DNA from 2 places in the Mycobacterium sp. B14F4 genome. Region 1 is predicted to be linked to the other one. Evidence: predicted binding sites of a transcription regulator. Region 1 holds the regulator's gene; the other holds the start of a gene.
The links. Region 1 encodes LexA, which represses DNA repair genes until DNA is damaged. Its sites were predicted from a motif close to CGAACANNTGTTCG; they were not measured.
Positions count from the first base shown of each region.

Region 2: cofD (2-phospho-L-lactate transferase) is a predicted target of LexA. The motif match lies at 2,304-2,317, and genes of this name have one in related genera.

Region 1 covers NZ_JBDPMF010000001.1:864,607-875,867, reverse strand. Annotated here, with positions in the region: gene nrdR (transcriptional regulator NrdR) at 1-205, opposite strand, end outside; gene ABGB19_RS04350 (LysM peptidoglycan-binding domain-containing protein) at 365-814, opposite strand; gene lexA (transcriptional repressor LexA) at 1,023-1,718, shown strand; gene ABGB19_RS04340 (hypothetical protein) at 1,715-3,676, opposite strand; gene ABGB19_RS04335 (acyl-CoA dehydrogenase family protein) at 3,844-5,004, opposite strand; gene ABGB19_RS04330 (hypothetical protein) at 5,164-5,667, shown strand; gene ABGB19_RS04325 (CsbD family protein) at 5,745-5,978, shown strand; gene hflX (GTPase HflX) at 6,043-7,455, opposite strand; gene dapF (diaminopimelate epimerase) at 7,481-8,374, opposite strand; gene miaA (tRNA (adenosine(37)-N6)-dimethylallyltransferase MiaA) at 8,379-9,287, opposite strand; gene ABGB19_RS04305 (hypothetical protein) at 9,284-9,967, opposite strand; gene ABGB19_RS04300 (DMT family transporter) at 9,978-10,865, opposite strand; gene ABGB19_RS04295 (DUF349 domain-containing protein) at 11,029-11,261, shown strand, end outside.
Region 2 covers NZ_JBDPMF010000013.1:1,960-13,220, forward strand. Annotated here, with positions in the region: partial or broken gene ABGB19_RS24840 (beta-propeller fold lactonase family protein) at 1-836, shown strand, start outside; gene ABGB19_RS24845 (DUF3499 domain-containing protein) at 855-1,274, opposite strand; gene ABGB19_RS24850 (metallopeptidase family protein) at 1,405-1,827, shown strand; gene ABGB19_RS24855 (WhiB family transcriptional regulator) at 1,836-2,099, opposite strand; gene cofD (2-phospho-L-lactate transferase) at 2,537-3,535, shown strand; gene ABGB19_RS24865 (coenzyme F420-0:L-glutamate ligase) at 3,532-4,896, shown strand; gene ABGB19_RS24870 (NUDIX domain-containing protein) at 4,893-5,429, shown strand; gene ABGB19_RS24875 (NDP-sugar synthase) at 5,517-6,593, opposite strand; gene ABGB19_RS24880 (glycosyltransferase family 2 protein) at 6,596-7,480, opposite strand; gene rfbD (dTDP-4-dehydrorhamnose reductase) at 7,503-8,381, opposite strand; gene ABGB19_RS24890 (LCP family protein) at 8,446-9,918, shown strand; gene ABGB19_RS24895 (TIGR03089 family protein) at 9,921-10,643, shown strand; gene ABGB19_RS24900 (hypothetical protein) at 10,661-11,261, opposite strand, start outside.

The sequences.
Region 1 (11,261 bases):
GCCGCACGCCCTTGATGACCTTCTCCCGGCTGAACGGCTCGGTCACGCCGCTGCGCTTGACCACCGCCAGCACGGCGGTCTCCACCGTGGTGAATCGCCTACCGCATTCGGGGCAAGAGCGCCGGCGTCGGATCGCCTGGCCCTCATCGGTTTCGCGGGAGTCGACCACGCGCGAATCTGGATGACGACAGAACGGACAGTGCATCACCGCTCCTTCGCCGCGCCAACATCCGACCAACTCGAACGTCTTCGAGCCTACCTGCGCGGACTGCCGACAGCCCAGGCCCGGGCTGATTGGCACGTGTGCGGCCGACCTGTCGGTGAACATGATTGTGCAGCTGAGCTTTCCGCACCACCAGCGCGGTCAGCCGACGGGCGCGATGAGGGTCTGGCCGGCGTCGAGGGCGGCGGAGTCGAGCCGGTTGAGCTCGCGGATCCGGTCCGCAACCTCGCCGACCGGCGCTTCAGGTGCCACCCGCTGCGCGACCTGGTGCAGCGTCTCACCGCTCTGCACCTGGACCACGGCGAGCCGGTCCGGGACCGCGGCGGGCGTACTGCCGACGACTCCGCCGAACTGGGCCACCAGGCCCAGCCACACGGTGATGCCGGCGGCGATGAGCGCGAGGATCACCGTCGTGCCCGGCGTGATCGGCCGGCGCCGGTGCGATGCGCGCGACATCAGCACCCCCGCGCCCCGGTGGCGCATCGGTGCGCCGCCCGGCCGCTGCGACCGCGGCCGACGGGCGCTCACCGGCCGACGCACCGGCCTGACCTGGGGCGCTGCCTCAAAATCCCGGGTGTCGAGGATCGTCATCTTCCTGCCTCCTAGTCCGCTGCTTTCGCTCTTGTGTTCGAACATACTCGATCATGTGTTCGATTGATAGAACATGTGATCGAACTGTTGCGAACCATAGAACACCCCACCGACAAAAAATCCCGCCGCTTCTCCGCCGTCCTGCGGGGGGCGACACGCGTCGAACACATGTTTGATTAATCGGTCGCAGCGAGCTACATTCGGCGCCATGGACGACAGCAGCGATACCCCGGCCAGCACCGGCGGGAGCCGTGCACTCGACCCGGGTCTCACGGAGCGCCAGCGCACCATCCTCGAGGTCATCCGCGCATCGGTCACCAGCCGCGGCTATCCCCCGAGCATCAGGGAGATCGGCGACGCGGTCGGCCTGACGTCGACCTCATCGGTGGCGCATCAGCTGCGCACACTCGAGCGCAAAGGCTATCTGCGCCGGGATCCCAACCGTCCGCGAGCGGTTGATGTGCGTGGCTCCGACGAGACCCTGACGCCGATCGTCGCCACCGACGTCGCCGGTTCCGACGCGCTACCGGAGCCCACGTTCGTCCCGGTGCTGGGCCGCATCGCGGCCGGCGGGCCCATCCTCGCCGAGGAGGCCGTCGAGGACGTCTTCCCGCTGCCCCGCGAACTCGTCGGCGAGGGCTCGCTGTTCCTGCTCAAGGTGGTGGGCGACTCGATGGTCGACGCGGCGATCTGCGACGGCGACTGGGTGGTGGTGCGTCAGCAGAACGTCGCGGACAACGGTGACATCGTGGCGGCGATGATCGACGGCGAGGCGACGGTCAAGACGTTCAAGCGCACACGCGGTCAGGTGTGGCTGATGCCGCACAACCCGGCGTTCGACCCGATACCCGGCAACGACGCCGCCGTGCTCGGAAAGGTCGTCACCGTCATCCGCAAGATCTAGTCGCCGCGGACGAAACCGTTCGTTACCGCGAATTCCTCGCTGGCGAACCAAATTTCGGCTTGAGCATCCTCGTAGCCGAGGCCACCCGGCGCCCAGTACCGCCCGGACTGAGTGTCGGCCTTGATCGGATAGCCCTCCGGCGCCTCTGTCGCGTCCCCCGTCGGCAAGCGGAACGACGTGCGACCCAACTCCGGTTCGTCGTCGATCTCGATGCGCGCATGCCTGCCGGTGTCGGTGAGCGGATCGCGATCAGGCGTCGGCTCGGCGATGCTCGCCACCCGCGTCGGTGCGGTGTCGACGGTATCGGGATCCTCGTCGGGGTTCTCGTCGTGGTTCTCGTCGTGGTCCCGGGCTTCCGCGTGCGCCTCGTCCTCACCGCTTCGCGGCGCTTCCCAGGGACTGGTCGGAGCCGCGGGCGCCGACAGCGCTTCGAGTCCCTCGCTCGCGTACCGATCGCCGAACATCGCCGCGGAGTAGTCGTCGGCCGTCGTCGGTGTCTCCCTCGCTCCGACCGCGCTGTACACGCGTTCGACGTCGCTGCCGAACCCATCGTCGAAGCGCTCGCTCCGGAAGGGATCGTCGTCGTACGCGCGGCGGTCGTCGCCACCGCCGCCACGCCTGCTGCGCATCGTCGCGAACACCACCAGGCCGATGAGCACGAGCACCGGCACCACCGCGAGCAGCCACCACCAGCTCGGCTCAAACCAGCCGCCGTCGGAGTCGGAAGCCTGCGGGGCCGCGGGCGGTTCGGGCGCCTCCTGCGCGGGCACCTGCAGGTCGGACAGCTGGCCGGCGAGATTGGCCGGCTCCGTGGTGAACTCACCGGTCGACCGGTCCCAGTTGAGCACGCCTCCGCTGAACCGCTGAGTGACGACGCCGCCGTCCTCGGTCTGGTCGGCCATCGGCGCCCCGAGCGGACCTTTGGCCCGGTCCAACTTGTCCCAGGCGGCGTTCATAGCCCCGCGCACGATCACCGCGCCGTAGTCGGGCGTCCAGAAGATGACCGGCTTGTCCTCGGCGGCGAACGTGGTCATCCGGCTCTCGGTGGCCAGGCCTCCGTCGACCTCGCTGGTGGTCGGGAAGCCGAGATCACCCTCCGGCCCGCCGACGCTCTCGTACTTGGCGAGCACCTGCCCGGTGACCACCCGGGCGCCGGTGGCCGGGCTGTAGAAGATCTTGCCGCCGGCGAAGTTCTGCCCCAGCCCGTCCTTGCCGATGGGATACGACCCGCCCTCGGCGGCGCCGAGCGGGCCCAGCGGGCCGCCTGCCGCGCGGCGCGCCGCTTTGATGGCGGAGTCCGGGTCGTCCGGCACCGCGAGGCCGGCGAGCTGACCGGCCAGGTCCGGCGGCACCGTGGTGAAGGTCTTGTCGCGCATGTTGTACGACAGCTCGCCGCCGGTGAACTTCTGGGTGACGACGTCGCCCCGGTAGGTCTCGTCGCCGGCGGGCACGCCGAGGGTGCCCGATGACCCGCCGAGCTTGTCCCACGCCGCGTTGATCGCCCCGCGCACGACGCGCGCACCGGTGCCGGGGGTCCAGAAGATGACGGGCTTGTCGGCCGCGCTGAGTGTGGTGTTGCGGCTGTCCGGAGCCCGGCCGGGTCCCTCGTCGATGGTCGGGAAACCGAGGTCGCTGTCGGCCGGACCGCCCAGCGACTCGTACTTCTCCAGGATCGCGCCCTGCATGAAGTGGGCCCCGGTCGCCGGGGTGAAGAACATCTTGCCGCCGGTGTAGTTCTGCGCGAAGCCCTCGCCGGCCTTGTACACCTCGCCCTGCTTGGGCCCGAGCGGTCCGCCGGGGCCGCCACTGGCGTCGTACGCCGCGGTGATGGCGGCATTCGCGTCGGCTTCCGGCTGTGCCGCCGCGACAGGCACCACCAGCAGGGCCGCCGCAATCGCCAGCAGACCGGTCGCCATCCGGCTCATCACCGTCGTGCGCCGGGTGTCACGCCCGCTCATTCGCCCTCCCGCGGTCGGCACGAAATTCCGTGGAGTTTCCCGCGCCCGTCAACTGTCCGCCAGCAGAAGTCAATAACCAACGAACACGGTTGAATCTTTGGAGAGAAAATACCCGCCGCCGCGGCGGATGTCGGCGATAACCCTCGCGCCGCGCCGATCAAGGCCGATTAGACACCCATGCTGCGGCCGATGATCTCCTTCATGATCTCGGTGGTTCCGCCGTAAATGGTCTGCACGCGAGCATCGAGATATGCCCGCGCGACGGGATATTCCCGCATATAGCCGTAACCCCCGTGCAATTGCAGGCAACGGTCGATCAAATGGACCTGCTTCTCGGTGGCATACCATTTCGCCATCGCCGCCTGCTCGGCGGTGAGCTTGTCGTCGAGATGCAGCCTGATGAACTCGTCGACCATCATCCGCACCACGGTCGCCTCGGTCGCCAGTTCGGCGAGCAGGAACCGGCTGTTCTGCTGGCTGCCGATCGGGCGTCCGAAAGCCTTGCGTTCCTTGGCATATTCGAGCGTGGACTCGAGGACCGCCTCCATCGCCGTCGCCGCCATCACCGCGATGCCGATCCGCTCCTGCGGGAGGTTCTGCATCAGGTAGATGAAGCCCTGCCCCTCCTCGCCGAGGAGATTCTCCGCGGGCACCGTCACGTCGGTGAACGACAGTTCGGCGGTGTCCTGGGCGTCGAGGCCGATCTTGTCGAGTTTGCGGCCGCGCTCGAAGCCCTCCATGCCGCGCTCGACGACCAGCAGCGAGAACCCCAGCGCGCCCTTGTCGGGGTCGGTGCATGCCACCACGATCACCAAGTCGGCGTTGATGCCGTTGGTGATGAAGGTCTTTGCACCGTTGAGGATGTAGTGGTCCCCCTCCTTGACCGCCCGGGTCTTGATCGCCTGCAGGTCGCTTCCGGTGCCCGGTTCGGTCATCGCGATCGCCGTGATCAACTCCCCGCTGCAGAACTTCGGCAGCCAGCGCTGCTTCTGCTCCTCGGTGGCCAGGCGCAGCAGGTACGGCGCGACGACGTCGTTGTGCAGCGTGAACCCGATGCCGCTGTAGCGGCCCGCGGTGGTCTCCTCGGTGACGATCACGTTGTAGCGGAAATCGGGGTTGCCCCCGCCGCCGTACTCCTCGGGCACGGCCATCCCCAGAAAGCCCTGCTTGCCGGCCTCCAACCAGACGCCCCGGTCGACGATCTTGTCCTGTTCCCACTGCTCGTGGTGCGGCGCGACGTGACGCTCCAGAAACGCCCGATAGGACTCGCGGAACAGATCGTGTTCGGGTTCGAAGAGAGTGCGCTCGTAGTGGACGACGCCGCCCATGACATGACCTCCGGGATTGGTACGAGGAATTACCAGCCAAGGTACCCCATCCAACCGGATGGTTGGTTGACGGGCGGGCCGCAACGCCCGAAAGTGCATTTCGGGCCGCTGAACGGCGTACACCACGACCGGGACCGTTGCTTCGGCGAGGATGGGGTGATGAGCGAGACGCTGACAGTCGAAGAAGACGGGCGTCTCCTGGAGTTCGCGTTCGACGATCTGATCCGCTACCACGGGCCGCACTCCCCCGGCGGCGTCGCGGTGGCGTTCAAGGCCATGCACCGTGCGTTCCCGCTGTTGACCCCCGGCGGGCCGCCGCCGCGCCGACGAATCGAGGTGCGAACGGCATTTCGCGGCCCGGGGGCCCGCGACGGCTTCGAAGCGGTCACCCGCGCGGTCTCCGACGGCCGGTACCTCGTGGACCGTTCGCTGCTGCGGCCCGACCGCGGCTACCTGCTCGAGGACTTCGTCTTCGCGATGCGCATCGCCGACAAGACGGTCACCGTGCTGCTGCGAGACGGTTTCGTGACCCCCGAGTTCATTGCGCTGGCGCGTGCGCAAACCCGCTCTGAGGCCGACGAACGGCGGCTGGACGAGATGAAGCTCCAATTGGCGCACCGGGTACTCGAACGCCCTTCTGAGGATGTCTACGACGCGATGTGAGCTATCGCACTCTTCGTTTGACGGATCGCCGATTCAGGGAAGTCCTGCCCCATCACCGAACCGAGTGGAGGACATGCATGTCGAACAACAGTGGTCCCGAGGAAGCCGTCAAGGGCGTCGTCGAGGGCGTGAAGGGCAAGGCCAAAGAGGTGCTCGGCGCCGTCGCGGGTCGTGACGACCTGTACCGCGAGGGCCAGGCCCAGCAGGACAAGGCCGAGGCACAGCGCAACGCCGCACAGAAGGAAGCGGAAGCCGAAAGCGCCCGCGCCGCGGCCAAGACCGCCGAGAAGCGGCAGGAATCCGAGCAGTAACAAGCTTTCCCACAGCGCGAAGGCCCCGAACCGAGCGGTTCGGGGCCTTCGGCCTGTGAGGCCGTCAGAACGTCGCGTAGTCGCGCAGGCTGGCCGCCAGCGGGATCGGCACTCGCGCCTTGATCCTGGTGCCGTCGGCGGTGTGCTCGGTGGCGTCGACACGACCGTCAGCGTGCACACGGTTGACCAGATCGCCGCGGTCGTACGGGATTGTCACGTCCACCGTCGTGTCGGTCGGCGCGATCAACTCGGCCATCCGCTGCTGCAGCCGGTCCAGGCCGTCACCGGTGCGCGCGGAGACGAACACGGCATCGGGCAGGGCTCGGCGCAACTGTGCCAGCGTCAGGCCGTCAGCGGCATCGATCTTGTTGACCACCAACAGTTCCGGTGCCGGCGGGCCGTCGTGCTCGGCGATGACGTCGTTGATCACCGCGCGGACGGCGTTGATCTGGGCCAGCGGGTTGGCGTCGGACCCGTCGACCACGTGCACCAGCAGATCGGCGTCGACGACCTCCTCCAGCGTGGAGCGGAACGCCTCCACCAGCTGGGTCGGCAGGTGTCGCACGAACCCGACGGTGTCGGTCAGCACGAACGGCCTGCCGTCGGTGAATTCGCCTCGGCGCGTTGTCGGTTCGAGCGTGGCGAACAGCGCATTCTCGACCAGTACCCCGGCTCCGGTCAATGCGTTGAGCAGACTGGACTTGCCGGCGTTGGTGTAGCCGACGATGGCGATCGACGGGATCTCGCTGCGCCGCCTCCCGCTGCGCTGCGTATCGCGAATCTTCTTCATGTCCTTGATTTCGCGGCGCAGCTTGGCCATCCGCTCGCGGATGCGACGGCGGTCGGTCTCGATTTTGGTCTCACCGGGACCGCGCGTGCCTACTCCGCCGCCTGCGCCACCGGCGCGACCGCCGGCCTGCCGCGACATCGACTCGCCCCAGCCGCGCAGCCGCGGCAGCATGTACTCCATCTGCGCCAGCGAGACCTGGGCCTTGCCCTCCCGGCTGGTCGCATGCTGGGCGAAGATGTCGAGGATCAACGCCGTGCGGTCGATGACCTTGACCTTGACCGCCTTCTCGAGCGCGGTCAGCTGGGCCGGGCTGAGCTCTCCGTCGCAGATGACGGTGTCGGCGCCCGTGGCCACCACCATCTCGCGCAGTTCGGCGGCCTTGCCCGAGCCGATGTAGGTCGATGCGTCCGGCTTGTCGCGGCGCTGGATCAGCCCCTCGAGCACCTCGGAGCCGGCGGTCTCGGCGAGCGCGGCGAGCTCGGCCAGGCTGGCCTCGGCGTCGGCGGCGCTGCCTTCGGTCCAAACACCCACCAGCACAACGCGTTCCAGGCGCAGCTGGCGGTACTCGACCTCGGAGACGTCGGTGAGTTCGGTCGACAGGCCGGCCACTCGGCGCAGCGCCGTGCGGTCTTCGAGGGCCAGTTCACCCGCACTCGGGGTGTCGCGGAGGGGATCGGGATATGTCATGGGCGAATAGAGATTCGCACGGAGATCACTGTTCATGCACCTCAATTAACGTTGCGCAGCGGTTCCACCATTCCTCCGAGAACTCGCCGTTCGCCACGAGCACAGACGGGCCGCGCAGGAAGCTCGTCGCGTCGGTGACGGTGACGTCGACCTCACCGCCGGGGACGCACACGTTCATGGTGCCGGTCGTCGCACCGGCGAACGCCAGCGCCGCCACCGCGGCCGCCACCGTGCCGGTACCGCAGGACCGCGTCTCGCCGACGCCACGCTCGTGCACCCGCATGAACACCCGGTCGTCGATGGGGGCGGTGAGCACCTCGACGTTCACGCCGTCGGGGAATTGCGCGCGGTCGAACGACACGGGTGCGGCGACGTCGAGCGCGGCGAGATCCTCGTCGGTCATGTCGGGGTCGACACAGGCCAGGTGTGGGTTGCCGACGTCGATCGCCATCCCCGAGAACGGCCGCCCGCCGACGATCGCCTCCCCGGTACCCAGCCGGTTGGCCTTGCCCATCTCGACGGTCACGTGCGCCGTCGTCGCGTCCCAGTAGTGCAGCGTCACCGGCCGCGGCCCGGCCAGCGAGCCGACGACGAACTGGTCGCGCGTCTCCAGCCCGCTGGCGCGCAGATAGTGCGCGAACACCCGCACGCCGTTGCCGCACATCTCGGCGATCGACCCGTCGGCGTTGCGGTAGTCCATGTACCAGTCGCGGGGCGACACCCCCTCGGGCAGCCGATCGAACACGCCCAGCCGGTACGCGCCCTCGGCGGTGATGACCCGCAGCACACCGTCGGCTCCCAGCCCACGGTGGCGGTCGCACAGCGCGGACACCGCGGCCGGCGACAGCGTCAGCCGGGCGTCCGGGTCGGGCAACAGCACGAAGTCGTTCTGCGTGCCGTGGCCCTTGGCGAACCTCATTCGCTCAGGATACGTGCCGCCATACCCGCAGCGTGTCGTCAACGAGACCGGTCGCGGCACCGTCCAGCCAGGTGATCCGGTGGTCGCGGCGGAACCACGACCGCTGCCGACGCACGTAGCGCCGGGTGCCGACGAACGTCGGTTCGCGGGCGGCCGCACCGTCGCCGCCGTCGTCGAGATCGGCGATCACCTGCGCATAGCCCAGCGCCCGCGATGCGGTGACTCCGTCGCGCAGCCCCCGGTTCAGCAGCTCGCACACCTCCCCGACCAGCCCGTCGGCGAACATCCTGTCCGTGCGCTCGGCCAGCCGTGCGTCGAGAGCCGTTGTCTCCCAATCCAGCCCGACGATCGCGGTGTCCCAGCGCGGCACCCCGATCGTCGGGAACGACGCGGCGAACGGCTGGCCGGTCAGTTCCACCACCTCCAGCGCCCGCACGATGCGGCGCCCGTCGGTGGGCCGGATGGAGGCCGCGGCGTCGGCGTCCACACGCGCCAGCTCCGCGTGCAGTGCGCCGGCGCCGATCTCGGCGAGCCGCTGCTCCCAACGGGCCCGCACCGCGGGGTCGGTGGCCGGGAACGTCCATTCGTCGAGCAGGGACTGGATGTACATCATCGAACCGCCGACCACGACCGGCACCGCGCCGCGGGCGGCGATCGCCTCGACGTCGGCGGCGGCGGCCTGCTGGTAGCGCGCCACGCTCGCGGTCTCGGTCACGTCGAGCACGTCGAGCTGGTGGTGGGGGATGCCGCGACGGTCACCGACGGTCAGCTTCGCGGTGCCGATGTCCATGCCGCGGTAGAGCTGCATCGCGTCGGCATTCACGATCTCGCCGCCCAGTCTCTCGGCCACGGCCAGCGCCAACGCGGACTTGCCGGTGCCGGTCGGGCCGATGATCGCGATCGGGCGCGTCATGGCGACCAGACGCCGGCGAAGTAGCCGACGCCGTAGGGCGCGCCGCGGTACAGCTGCTCGGCCGAGCCCGGCGCCTCGTCGAGCCCGGCCAGCACCTGATACGCCACTCGGCCGACGACCGCCCCGGGCAGCCGGGTCAGGGCCGCCGGGTCACCGGCGGCCAGCGCGTCGTCGAGCGACTCCTGCAGAGGAACGGAGTCGGGTTCGTAGCCGCCCGGCGCGGACGGTGTCAGCGTGTGCAGGCCGTCGGCGACGACGAGCACACCGATCGGGTCGCCCGCCTCGTCGATCTCGGCCCGCAGCCGTCTGCCGAGGGTCAGCGCCGCGTCGACGTCGTGCGTGTCGGCGTACACGCGCACCTCTGCGTGGGCGCCGGGGGCGGCGTGGCCGCGCACCCAGCCGGTGATCAGCGCGCACAGCGGCAGCGGCGCCGGTGCGTCGTCGGCGCCGGGCGACAGCGCCACCCGCACGTCGACGCCGTAGCCGGCGAACGTGCCGACCTGTCGCGACCCGATCACCGCGTCGGACGGGCCGACACCGACGCCGATCCAGCGTGTCGGCAGCGCGGCGGCCGCCGAGAACACCGCCTCGCGCAGGTCGGCCAGTTTCGCGGCGGCGCCCGACGCCAACTCCGGCACCATCACCGGTGCCGACGGGACGATCGCGATGGCGCTCAGCACGTCGACCACGCTAATGCGATGCGGCCGCCCGGTCGGCGCTGGCCGCCTCGCCGCGCGCCAGCGCCGCGGTCGCGACGACCATGACGGCGACGGCGGCGATGAGCGTCAGCCACCCCGCATCCCCCGGTCGCATCGCCTCGCCGAGCACGAAGATGCCGAGCACCGACGCCACCACCGGTTCGGTCACCGTCATCGTCGGCAGCGACGCGGTCAGCGCCCCGGCGCGGAACGACGCCTGCTGCCATGCGGTGCCCGCGACGCCGACCACCGCCCACACGTACAACTCGGGCGTGCGCAGCAGCGCGAACAGGCCGTCGTCGAGACGGTCGACCACCCCCTTCGTCAGCACGGCGAAGACGCCCCAGAGCGCGCCGGACACCAGCGCGAGAAGCACCGCGCTCACCGGGCCGTCGAGCACGCTCGCGCCGAGCACACACAGCGCCAGCGCCGGACCCAGCACCGCGATCACCACGGTCCACGTCTCCGGCGAGGCGCGGGCGTCCCCGGCGGTCGGGTTACCGACGGTCACGATCACCGCGACCGACGCGGCGAGCAGCACCGCCCACGTCCACTCCCAGCGCGTGACCCGCCGCTGCGCCAGCCGGGCACTGATGGGCAGCGCGAAGAGCAACGAGGTGACGAGCAGCGCCTGCACCAGCAGAACCGATCCGAAGCCGAGCGCGGCGGCCTGCAGCGCGAACCCCACGGCGGCGACGATGCTGCCCAGCCACCACTGCCGATCGCGCAGCAACCGGGTGAAAAGCGCGACGTGGCCGACCGGTTCGTCGGTCACCTCGTGTGCCTGACGTTGATGGATGACGTCGCCGATCGCGATGAACAACGCGGCGCCAAGCGCGAGCAGGGCGGCCAGATCCGTCCCGCCATCCAGCCCGGCCATTCGCAGTCCTCCCCTCGGCGTCCGCTCCGAGCCTAGGCAGGTCATCGCGAAAGGCGTGCGCATGCACCGCGGCGACCTGTTTCAATAGCGTTCGACAGCGATCAGGCGCCGCGTCGCGCGGCAGGTGCGCGGATATGCGCGCGGAGGGCACGAGGTTAGGGACATGACGACCAGCGAGCCAGGGGGCCAGTCCTCCTCGCCCAAGCCCGCTCCCCGGCCCGGGCCGCCCCGTCCCGTGCCCCGGCCGGGCCGGCCCGCACCCACGGTCGCCGCTCCGCCGTCCAGCGATCCGCACCGGTTCGGCCGCGTCGATCCCGACGGCACGGTGTGGCTCATCACGGGTTCGGGCGAACGGGTCATCGGCTCGTGGCAGGCCGGTGACACCGAGGCGGCGTT
Region 2 (11,261 bases), on a different contig from region 1:
ATGCTCCCGTTGGGCTTCCACGCCAGGACGGCACCAACCAGAGCCGCCTGCTGTTCGGCGGGAACGGCAACATCATCAGCGACGTCAACGTCGTCGGAAGCGCGTCCGCAGGAATCTACATCGTCGGCGCCAGCAACTTCCTTGTAGAGCGGGTCACGGTCAGCGACACCGCCGCCGACGGCATCCAGATCACCGGCGCGTCGAAGAACGGCGTCGTGAACAACGCAACGGTATCCCGTACCGGCGACGACTCCATTGCCGTCGTGTCGTACAGCTCCGACTCCGGCCCGGTGACCGACATCGTCATCAACAATCCGACAGTCATCGATAATCTGCAGGCGCGTGGCATCGCGGTCGTCGGCGGTGAGCGAATAACGATTAACAACTTCACGGTCAACGGTTCGAGCCAGGCCGGTCTCTTCATCGGTTCGCAGGGCGGGATCTTCAATACCCGCGCCACGAGAGACATCACGGTCAACGGCGGCACCATAAGCCGTTCGAACACGGCCTCGTTCTTCCCGTTCGGCGCCATCATGATTCTGAGCCAGAACCCGGGTGTCGAAGTGTCGAACGTGACGATCCGCAACGTCACCATCAATCAGCCGACGTTGGGCCAGACGCACAACATCACCGTTGTTACGGCAGGGAATGCGTTGACATGGGACCAGGCTTTATTGGCCACTCCGCAGGGCACTCTGTCGAACATCAACTTCGACGGCATTACGATCGTGGAGTTCCCGGAGCTACCTGTGTTCTTCTCAAACGCTCCCGGCGCCTACACCGCTACCGGGGTGACGATGAACGGACGACCGATCACGATTTCGACCTCGGTCTGATGCGGTAGTCGTCGGGCCCTATTCCACCGGATCCGGCAGCACCCTCAAGTGGCCGCGCCGGCGGCCGTTGACCTCGGAACGCCGGGCGGGCGGCGCAACCAGGGCTCCGCCCTGCACTCCCGTGGCCGGATCGGAGAAACCTGGCAGAACGCCGTTGACCGGCGGCGTCATGTCTCGTCGTTCCCGGACCGCATCGGCGAGTGCGACGAGATCGTCGTCGTCCGGAATCGACGGCAACGGCCCGGCGTGCCGAACTAAATCCCAGCCGCGTGGGGCGGTGATCCGTTGAGCGTGCGATACACACAAGTCCCAGGAATGCGGCTCAGACACTGTCGCCAACGGTCCTACGACGGCCGTCGAATCCGAGTAGACGAAGGTCAGCGTCGCGACCGCATAGTGGGGACACCCGGGCCGGCAGCAGCGACGGGGAACGTTCACGAACGAGAGGTTATCGTGCGCAAACACCGCGAGCCGCCGGACACGCGCAGTCGGCGGGCCGCCGATCCCCAACCGTTACCCTCGTACCGTGCCCAAGCGGGGATACCTGCATTCACGCCGCGGCCGCGAGATGCGCGGGCCGCTGCTGCCGCCTACGGTGCCGGGCTGGCGAAGCCGCGCCGAGTTGTTCGACATGGTGGTCCTCGAGGCGTACGAGCCGATCGAGCGGCGGTGGCAGGACCGGCTGAAGGCGCTCGACGTCGCGGTCGATGAGATTCCCCGGATCTCGCCGAAGGACCCGGACAGTGTGCAGTGGCCACCCGAAGTGATCGCCGACGGGCCGATCGCCCTGGCCCGGCTGATACCGGCCGGGGTGGATGTTCGCGGCAACTCCACCCGGGCTCGAATTGTGTTGTTCCGCAAGCCGATCGAGCGACGGGCGAAGGACACCGTCGAACTCGAGGAGCTGTTGCACGAGATTCTGGTGGCTCAGGTCGCCACGTATCTGGGCGTCGAGCCTTCGGTCATCGACCCGGCGATCGACGACGACTGATACGACGACTAGATGATCCCACGCTTGAGGCGGCGGCGCTCGCGCTCGGAGAGGCCGCCCCAGATGCCGAAGCGCTCGTCATGAGCCAGCGCGTAGTCCAGGCACGCGTCGCGCACCTCGCAGCCCTGGCAGATCCGCTTGGCCTCGCGGGTCGAGCCGCCCTTCTCCGGGAAGAACGCCTCGGGGTCGGTCTGGGCGCACAGCGCCTTCTCCTGCCAGAGGTCGTCCTCCGGGGTAAGCGCCGGCGCCACCTCAATCGGATCGGGCACCAGGCTTAACTGGGGACGCCGTGGCGTCTCGATCGGTGCCAGTCCGGTATCGGTGTGCGGCGCGCTGTCTACTGAGCCGAAAAACCGGCTGTCGAACCGAACGACGCGATCGAAATCGCTGTGCTCAAAAGACATCTTCCGCCTCCTCACCTGGTCTCGTGAATCCCCTATACGCCCGCACAGCACAGACGTGCGGCCATCTCAATTCGAACAAGTGATCGAATCTCGGTCTGCGGCACCGGAACCGGATGGCCTACCGGGAAATGACACTGGTGTGATTACACACGCGTTAGCTGCCGGGGTCAAGCGCTAGAACAGGAATTCATACCATTCCGTGATCCAATTTCGGCGAGTCGCAGTTCGGCGTGTCCCTCACACCCCCCGTCCTGCCCGAGTCCTGCCTGCCCCCCGCCCGCGGTGACGGCCTACTCTCGGTCGATGTGAAGGTCACCGTTCTGGTCGGCGGCGTCGGCGGCGCCCGCTTCCTGCTCGGCGTGCAACATCTGCTGGGACTGGGGCAATTTGGCGCTGGTGATGCAGGCGAGCATGAAGTGACTGCTGTGGTGAACGTCGGCGACGATGCGTGGATGTTCGGCGTGCGCATCTGCCCGGACCTCGACACCTGTATGTACACCCTCGGCGGCGGCATCGACCCCGAACGAGGTTGGGGCCATCGCAACGAAACCTGGCACGCCAAAGAGGAACTCGCGGCCTACGGCGTGCAGCCCGACTGGTTCGGCCTCGGCGACCGGGACCTGGCGACCCACCTGGTGCGCACCCAGATGCTGCGCGCCGGATATCCGCTGTCGCAAGTGACCGAGGCGTTGTGCCGGCGGTGGTCGCCCGGCGCCCGGCTGCTGCCGGCCAGTGACGACCGCAGCGAAACCCATGTCGTCATCACCGATCCCGGCCCCGGCGAGCACGCCGGACAGAAGCGTGCCATCCACTTCCAGGAGTGGTGGGTGCGCCACCGCGCTCGCGTGCCGACGCACAGCTTCGCGTTCGTCGGAGCGGATAAAGCCACCGCGGGGCCCGGCGTCGCCGAGGCGATCGAGACCGCCGACGTGGTGCTGTTGGCGCCGTCCAATCCCGTCGTGAGCATCGGCGCCATCCTCGCGGTGCCCGTAATTCGGGGCGCGCTGCGGTCGACCCCGGCCCGGGTGATCGGCTACTCCCCCATCATCGGTGGAAAGCCGTTGCGCGGCATGGCCGACGAATGCCTCTCGGTGATCGGCGTCGAGAGCACCTCCGAGGCGGTCGGTCGGCACTACGGTGCACGCTCGGGCGTCGGCATCCTCGACGGCTGGCTCGTCCACGAGAACGACCTCGCCGACATCGACGGTGTGGAGGTCCGATCCGTGCCGCTGCTGATGTCGGAGCCCGCGGTCACCGCCGAGATGGTGCGGGCGGGACTGGAACTGGGTGGGGTGAAACCGTGAGCGGCCCGCCGGGCGGTGACCACGGGTCCGCCGCCGCCGTCGAACTGCTGCCCATGCCGGGACTTCCCGAGTTCCGGCCAGGCGACGACCTCGCGGCCGCGATCGCGTCGGCGGCGCCGTGGTTGCGCGACGGCGACATCCTCGTCGTCACCAGCAAGGTCGTCTCCAAGTGCGAGGGCCGCATCGTCGATGCTCCCGCCGATCCCGAGGAACGGGACACGCTGCGGCGCAAGCTCATCGACGCCGAGGCCGTCCGGGTGCTGGCGCGCAAGGGCCGGACGCTGATCACCGAGAACGCCTACGGACTGGTGCAGGCGGCCGCCGGCGTCGACGGCTCTAACGTGGACGCGGCCGAACTGGCCCTGCTGCCAACCGATCCCGATGCCAGCGCGGCGCAGCTGCGCTCGGCGCTTCGGGAACGTCTGGGCGTGGCGGTCGGCGTCATCATCACCGACACCATGGGCCGCGCGTGGCGCAACGGCCAGACCGACGTCGCGATCGGGGCGGCCGGGCTGACCGTGCTGCACGGCTACGGCGGCTCTGTCGACCGTCACGGCAACGAGTTGATCGTCACCGAGATCGCCGTCGCCGACGAGATCGCCGCTGCGGCGGACCTGGTGAAGGGCAAGCTGACCGACATACCGGTCGCGGTGGTACGTGGGCTGAGTCTGTCCGACGACGGGTCGACCGCGCAGACGCTGGTACGGGCGGGCGAGGAAGACCTGTTCTGGCTCGGCACCGAGGAGGCCATCGCGCTGGGCCGCCGGCAGGCTCAGCTGTTGCGGCGGTCGGTACGGCGGTTCTCGGCCGAGCCGGTCGCGGCCGATGTCGTGGAATCCGCTGTCGCCGAGGCCCTCACTGCCCCCGCACCGCACCACACCCGGCCGGTGCGGTTCGTGTGGCTGCAGAGCCGTGCCCGACGGGTCGCACTGCTGGACCGGATGAAGGAGAAATGGCGCGCCGACCTGATCGCCGACGGCCGACCGGCCGACGCCGTTGAACGCCGCGTCGCCCGGGGCCAGATCCTCTACGACGCACCGGAAGTCGTCATCCCGTTCCTGGTGCCCGACGGTGCTCACCACTATCCCGACACCGACCGCACCGCCGCCGAGCGCACCATGTTCACCGTCGCGGTCGGCGCCGCGGTGCAGGCGCTGCTGGTGGCCCTGGCCGTGCGCGAGGTCGGCAGTTGCTGGGTCGGTTCGACGATCTTCGCCGCCGACCTGGTGCGCGACGAGCTGGACCTGCCCGCCGATTGGGAACCGTTGGGCGCGATCGCGATCGGCTATCCCGACGAAGGCGCGGCGCCGCCGGGACCCCGCGATCCCGTGCCGACCGACGACCTGCTGGTGCGCAAGTGAGCCTGCACGAATCGGCGGTCGAGACGCTCACGAATTGGCAGGCGCCCGATCCGGCTCAGGATTCGCTGCGGCACGCGTTGCTGGCGTTCCTGGCCGCCCGTCCCGACGGATGTCTGCGCGAATGCGTGCCCGGACACGTCACCGGGTCGGCGCTGGTGCTGAACCACACCGGCACGCATGCGCTGCTCACCCTGCACCCGAGGTTCGGGCGGTGGCTGCAACTCGGCGGGCACTGCGAGGCCGACGACCCCGACGTCGTCTCGGCCGCGCTGCGCGAAGCCACCGAGGAGTCCGGTGTCGACGGGTTGGTCATCGACCCCACGCCGGCCGCGCTGCACGTGCATCCGGTCACCTGCTCGCTGGGAGTGCCGACCCGCCACCTCGACATGCAATACCTCGTCCGCGCGCCGGCCGACGCCGAGATCGCGGTCAGCGACGAGTCTTTGGACCTGCGCTGGTGGCCGCTCGACGCGCTCCCGGACGACTGCGACTTCGGCCTCACCCAACTGGCGGCGGCGGCACGCTCCCGGTGATCGCGTCGAGATAAGAGTGTCGAGATAAGAGTTACGACACACAAGCCGCCCGAAATCTGTACCGGAACCTTGTTTCGCGCGCCAGCTCTAGATGTCGGTGGAGAACCGGACCCCACCGTCGGGGATCGTGACCCCCGGCCATACCCGCGCACCGCGCAGCAGCTCGCAACGGGCACCGATGTCGGCGCCGTCGCCGATCACGCCGTCGCGGATCAGCGCCCGCGGGCCGATGCGCGCGCCGAAGCCGACAATCGAGCGTTCGATGACCGCGCCGGCGCCGACCCGGGCGCCGTCGAAGATGACCGCGCCGTCCAACCGGGCGCCGCCGGCGATCTCCGCGCCGCGACCGACCACGGTGCCGCCGATCAGCAGGGCGCCCGGCGCGACGCTCGCGCCGTCGTGCACCAGTTCCTCGCCGCGGTGACCGCCGAGGGCGGGCGACGGGGCGATGCCGCGCACCAGGTCGGCGGACCCGCGGACGAAATCCTCTGGCGTGCCCATGTCGCGCCAGTACGTCGAGTCGACGTAACCGCACACCCGCAGACCTTCGGACAGCAGCCCCGGGAACACCTCGCGCTCGACCGACAGCGCGCGGTTCTTGGGGATGCGCTCGATGACCTCGCGCTTGAACACGTAGCAGCCGGCGTTGATCTGGTCGGTCGGCGGGTCCTGCGTCTTCTCCAGGAACGCGGTGACCAGGCCGTCGTTGTCGGTGGGCACGCAGCCGAAGGCTCGGGGGTCGCCGACCCGCACCAGATGCAGGGTGACGTCTGCGTTGTTGGCTTCATGACTGTCGAGCAGGGCGCGCAGGTCCGCGCCGGACAGCACGTCGCCGTTGAACACCAGCGCCGTGTCGTAGCGCAGCTTCGACGCGACGTTGGCGATGCCGCCGCCGGTGCCAAGCGGTTCGTTCTCGACGACGTACTCGATCTGCAGGCCCATCTTGGAGCCGTCGCCGAACTCGGACTCGAAGACACCGGCCTTATACGAGGTGCCGAGCACGACGTGCTCGATGCCGGCGTCGGCGATGCGCGACAGCAGGTGGGTCAGGAACGGCAGGCCGGCCGTCGGCAGCATCGGCTTGGGCGCCGACAGGGTCAGCGGCCGCAGGCGGGTACCGAGCCCGCCGACCAAGATGACGGCGTCCACCTGTGCAGGATTCACCGTTATGCCCGTCCTTTCGCCCTCTTGCGCCGCGAGTTGCGGACCACCAGACCCGCGCGCCCGGCGAGTGCGGCCTTGATCGTCCAGCGCAGCGGCGCCTGCCACCGCCTCGGATACCGATCCGCGAGGAAAGTGTAGGTGCTCACATGATGGGCAGCCAAGTTGCGGGCCGGGTCCCGGCCCGTCGCGTGGCCCTTGTCGTGCAAAATCTCTGCCGCAGGCACGTATACGTTCTGCCAGCCGGCGCGTGACAGGCGATCACCCAGGTCGACGTCCTCCATGTACATGAAATAGCGCTCGTCGAAGCCTTTGATCTCCTCGAATGCGGAGCGCCGTAGCAACAGACACGATCCGGAGAGCCAGCCGACGGGGCGTTCGCTGGGCTCCTCTCGTTGCTGGCGGTACTCGGCCGTCCAGGGGTTCGATTTCCAGAACGGGCCGACGACGGCGTGCATGCCGCCACGGATCAGGCTCGGCTGGTGGCGCGCCGACGGATAGACCGAGCCGTCGGGATCGCGGATCAGCGGTCCCAGGGCGCCGGCACGCGGCCAGCGCGCGGCGGCTTCCAGCAGGATGTCGATGCTGCGCGGCCCCCACTGCACGTCGGGGTTGGCCACCACGAAGAAGTCGGAGTAGTGCGATTCCGCGAGGTACTGCTCGACCGCGCGGTTCACGGCACGGCCGTAGCCCAGGTTGGCGCCGGTGCGCAGCAACCGGACGTTGGAATAGCGCTCGACCGCGTCCTCCGGGGCACCGTCGGTGGAGCCGTTGTCGGCCACGATCACCGTCACCGGACGGTCGGTGGCGTGTGACAGCGAGGCGAGGAACCGGTCCAGGTGCGGCCCCGGTGAGTACGTCACCGTGACGACTGCCAATTCGTCACTCACGTGACGGCTGCCAATTCGTCACTCACGGCGTCGAGGGTATCGGGCCGCCGGGGCCGTGCGCTGCGATCGCATCCGCCAGGGCCTCGCGCCACGGGCGCAGCGGCGTCAGCCCGGCCGCGACCGACCGCTCGATCGACAACGCCGAGTACGGCGGCCTCGGCGCGGGCCGCGGATGGCGGTCGGTGCCGACCGGCCGCACCCGCCCGGGGTCGGCGCCGACGGCCTCGAACACGGCCCGCGCCTGGTCGAAGCGGCTGGCTTCGCCCGTGTTGGCGGCGTGTAGCACCGGCAGGTGCACCGCACCGTCGGCCACCTCGAGTAGCGCCGTGACCAGATCGCCCGCGTAGGTGGGCGATCCGATCTGATCGGCCACCACATCCACCGGTCGATCGCCCGCCGCCAGCCGACGCATCGTGGCCACGAAGTCGGCGCCGTCGCCGCCCTCGTAGACCCAGGCGGTGCGCACGACATAGGCGCCGGGCAGCGCGGCGCGCCCCGCCGACTCCCCCGCCAGCTTGGTGCGGCCGTACACACTCACCGGCCCGGTCTCGTCGTCGATCTCGTAGGGGTGACGCTGGGCACCGGAGAAGACATAGTCCGTCGAGATGTGGACCAGGCCCGCGCCGGCGTCGGCGCAGGCCCGCGCGATGGCGGCCGGCCCGTCGGCGTTGACCGCGTACGCCAGGGCCTCGTCGGCCTCGGCCGCGTCGACCTTGGTGTAGGCGGCGCAGTTGATCACCACGTCACCGGGTTCGACGAACCGGCGGGCGGCGGCCTCGTCGGTGATGTCCCAGTCCGACGACGTCAGCGCCAGCACCTCGCGGCCCTGGCCGCGGGCGCGGGCGGCCAGGGCCCGGCCGACCATCCCGCCCGCGCCGGGGATAACGATTCGGGCAGACATGATCACGAGTCTGGCACGCCGATCCGCGCTACCGGGTCTGCGCCCGTCTCGCAAGTAGCCTGGGCTGATGCCCGCTCGCATGCTTCGTGTCATCGCCGTGTCGACGGCATTGGCGATCGTGGTGGGTACCGGAGTCGCGTGGGGAAAGATCCGCTCGTTCGAGTCGGGCATCAACCACATCTCGCCGATCGCGCTGGGTGAGGGCGGCGAGGACGGCGCGATCGACGTGCTGCTGGTCGGCTTGGACAGCCGCACCGACGCCCACGGCAACCCGCTGTCGGCCGACGAACTGGCCACCCTGCGGGCCGGCGACGACGAGGCCACCAACACCGACACCATCATCCTGATCCGCATCCCGAACAACGGGAAGTCGGCCACGGCCATCTCGATCCCGCGCGACTCCTACGTCGAGGCACCCGGTGTTGGCAAGATGAAGATCAACGGCGTGTACGGCTCGGAGCACGCAGAGAAGATGATCGAACTCGTGGAGCAGGACGGCATGGACCCGGCACAGGCCCAGCCGCAGGCGACCGAGGCGGGCCGCGAGGCGTTGATCAAGACGGTCGCCAACCTCACCGGCGTCACCGTCGACCACTACGCCGAGATCGGCCTGCTGGGCTTCGCGTTGATCACCGAAGCGCTCGGCGGAGTCAATGTGTGCCTGAAAGAAGCGGTGTACGAACCACTTTCGGGTGCAGACTTCCCCGCCGGCTGGCAGAAGCTCAACGGCCCGCAGGCGCTGAGCTTCGTGCGCCAGCGCCACGACCTGCCGCGCGGCGACCTCGACCGGGTGACCCGGCAGCAGGCCGTGATGGCCTCGCTGGCCCACGACGTCATATCCAGCAGGACGCTGTCGAGTCCGGCCACCCTGAACCGCCTGGAGGACGCCGTCCAGCGCTCCGTCGTGCTCTCCGACGGCTGGGACGTCATGGAGTTCGCCGAGCAGTTGCAGAAGCTGGCAGCGGGCAACGTCGCGTTCGCGACCATTCCGGTGCTCGAGGAGGCCGGCTGGAGCGACGACGGCATGCAGAGCGTCGTGCGCATCGACGCCGGCGAGGTCAAGTCGTGGGTGGAGGGCCTGCTGCACGACCAGGACGAGGGCAAGACCGAAGAACTCGCCTACTCGCCGGACAAGACCACCGCCGACGTGGTGAACGCCACCGACATCAACGGCTTGGCGGCCGCGGTGTCACAGGTGTTGACCAAAAAGGGATTCACGCCCGGCAGCACCGGCAACCACGAGGGTGACCCGGTGACCGGAAGCCAGGTGCGGGTGGCCAAGGCCGACGACCTCGGCGCTGCCGCCGTCGCGAAGGACCTGGGCGGGCTGCCCGTCGTCGAGGACGCCTCGGTGGCACCCGGCTCGGTGCGGGTGGTGCTGGGCAACGACTACACCGGGCCGGGATCCGGCCTCGACGGCAGCGATCCGATGCTGACCACCGACGCCGTCGCGGTCGGCGCCGACTCGACCGGGACCGCGCCGCCGCCGTCGCCGATCCTGACTGCGGGCGCCGCCGACCCGGAGTGCGTCAACTAGCCGTGACCACAGTCAGTTCGGCGATCCTCGATCCGCTCATGGCGTCCGACCCCGCCGGCCCGCGGATCACCTACTACGACGACGCCACCGGCGAGCGCATCGAGCTGTCGACCGCCACGCTGGCCAACTGGGCGGCCAAGACCGCCAACCTGCTGCGCGACGAACTGAGCGCGGGCCCGAGCAGTCGCGTCGCGGTGTTACTTCCCGCGCACTGGCAGACCGCCGCCGTGTTGTTCGGGATCTGGTGGATCGGCGCCGAAGTCGTGCTGGGCCCCGATCCCGATGGGCAGGCCGACATCGCGCTCTGCACGGTCGACCGGCTGGTCGACGCCGACGACGCCGTCGGGATGGGCGAGATCGCGGTGCTGTCGCTCGATCCGTTCGGCAAGCCGGTGGCCGATCTGCCCGTCGGGCTGACCGACTACGCGACCGCCGTGCGCGTGCACGGCGACCAGATCTCACCCGAGCAGCATCCCGGGCCGGCACTCGACGGCCGATCGGTGGCCGAAGTCCTTGCGGCGGCTCGTGATTCAGCGGCGGCGCGCGGTCTCACCGCGCAGGACCGGGTGCTGTCGAGCAAGCCTTGGACGACCGGCACCGACCTGATCGACAATCTTCTCGCTGCCCTAGTCGCAGGCGCCTCGTTGGTGCAGGTGAGCAATCCGGAACCGGCTGCAGTGGACAAGCACAGAACGGCCGAAAAGGTCAGCCGAACTCTGGAATGAGATGCAGAGCGGGCCGACTACGGCGATTTGCTCTCCATGATCTGCTGCGCGTTGGCGAAATGCGCATTGGCCTGCTCGACGTGAGACATGAGCGCTTGCGCATTCGAGGTGGCGTCCGGGCCCAGACACATGTTGGCCGCGGTGATCAGTTCACTCACCGCACCTTCCACTTCAGCGGTGAGTGCCTCGTCCGGGCTCGGCAAGGTGTTGCGCAACCGTTGGCTGTTGCTGAGAATTTGTTGGCAGGCGCTGCGGACCCCGTCCATGTTTTGTGCCTGCATCTCACTCGCCGCGGTCTGCAGCGAACTCTGAATGGCGGTGTACGGCCCTTGCGCTGCTCTTAACCATCCAGCAGCAGCCGAGTCAGCGACGTTACGCGAAGGGGGGCACGCGGACCGCGACAGATTCGGAATGCACTCCACCTGCCCCGGTGTCGCCGGGGCCTGAGCCGTGAACTGCGGGCGCCGCAAATCGAAGCCGCTGTCGCGGTTGGAGCCGAAGCCAGGAGTGGCAGTCACCGACGAAGCCGCCGCTTCGGGCGAGAAAGGTAGTTGGGCGCCAGCGGACATCGTCAGCGCGGCAACGATGCCGCCAGTCGCAAGGAGGGCGCTCCCAGCG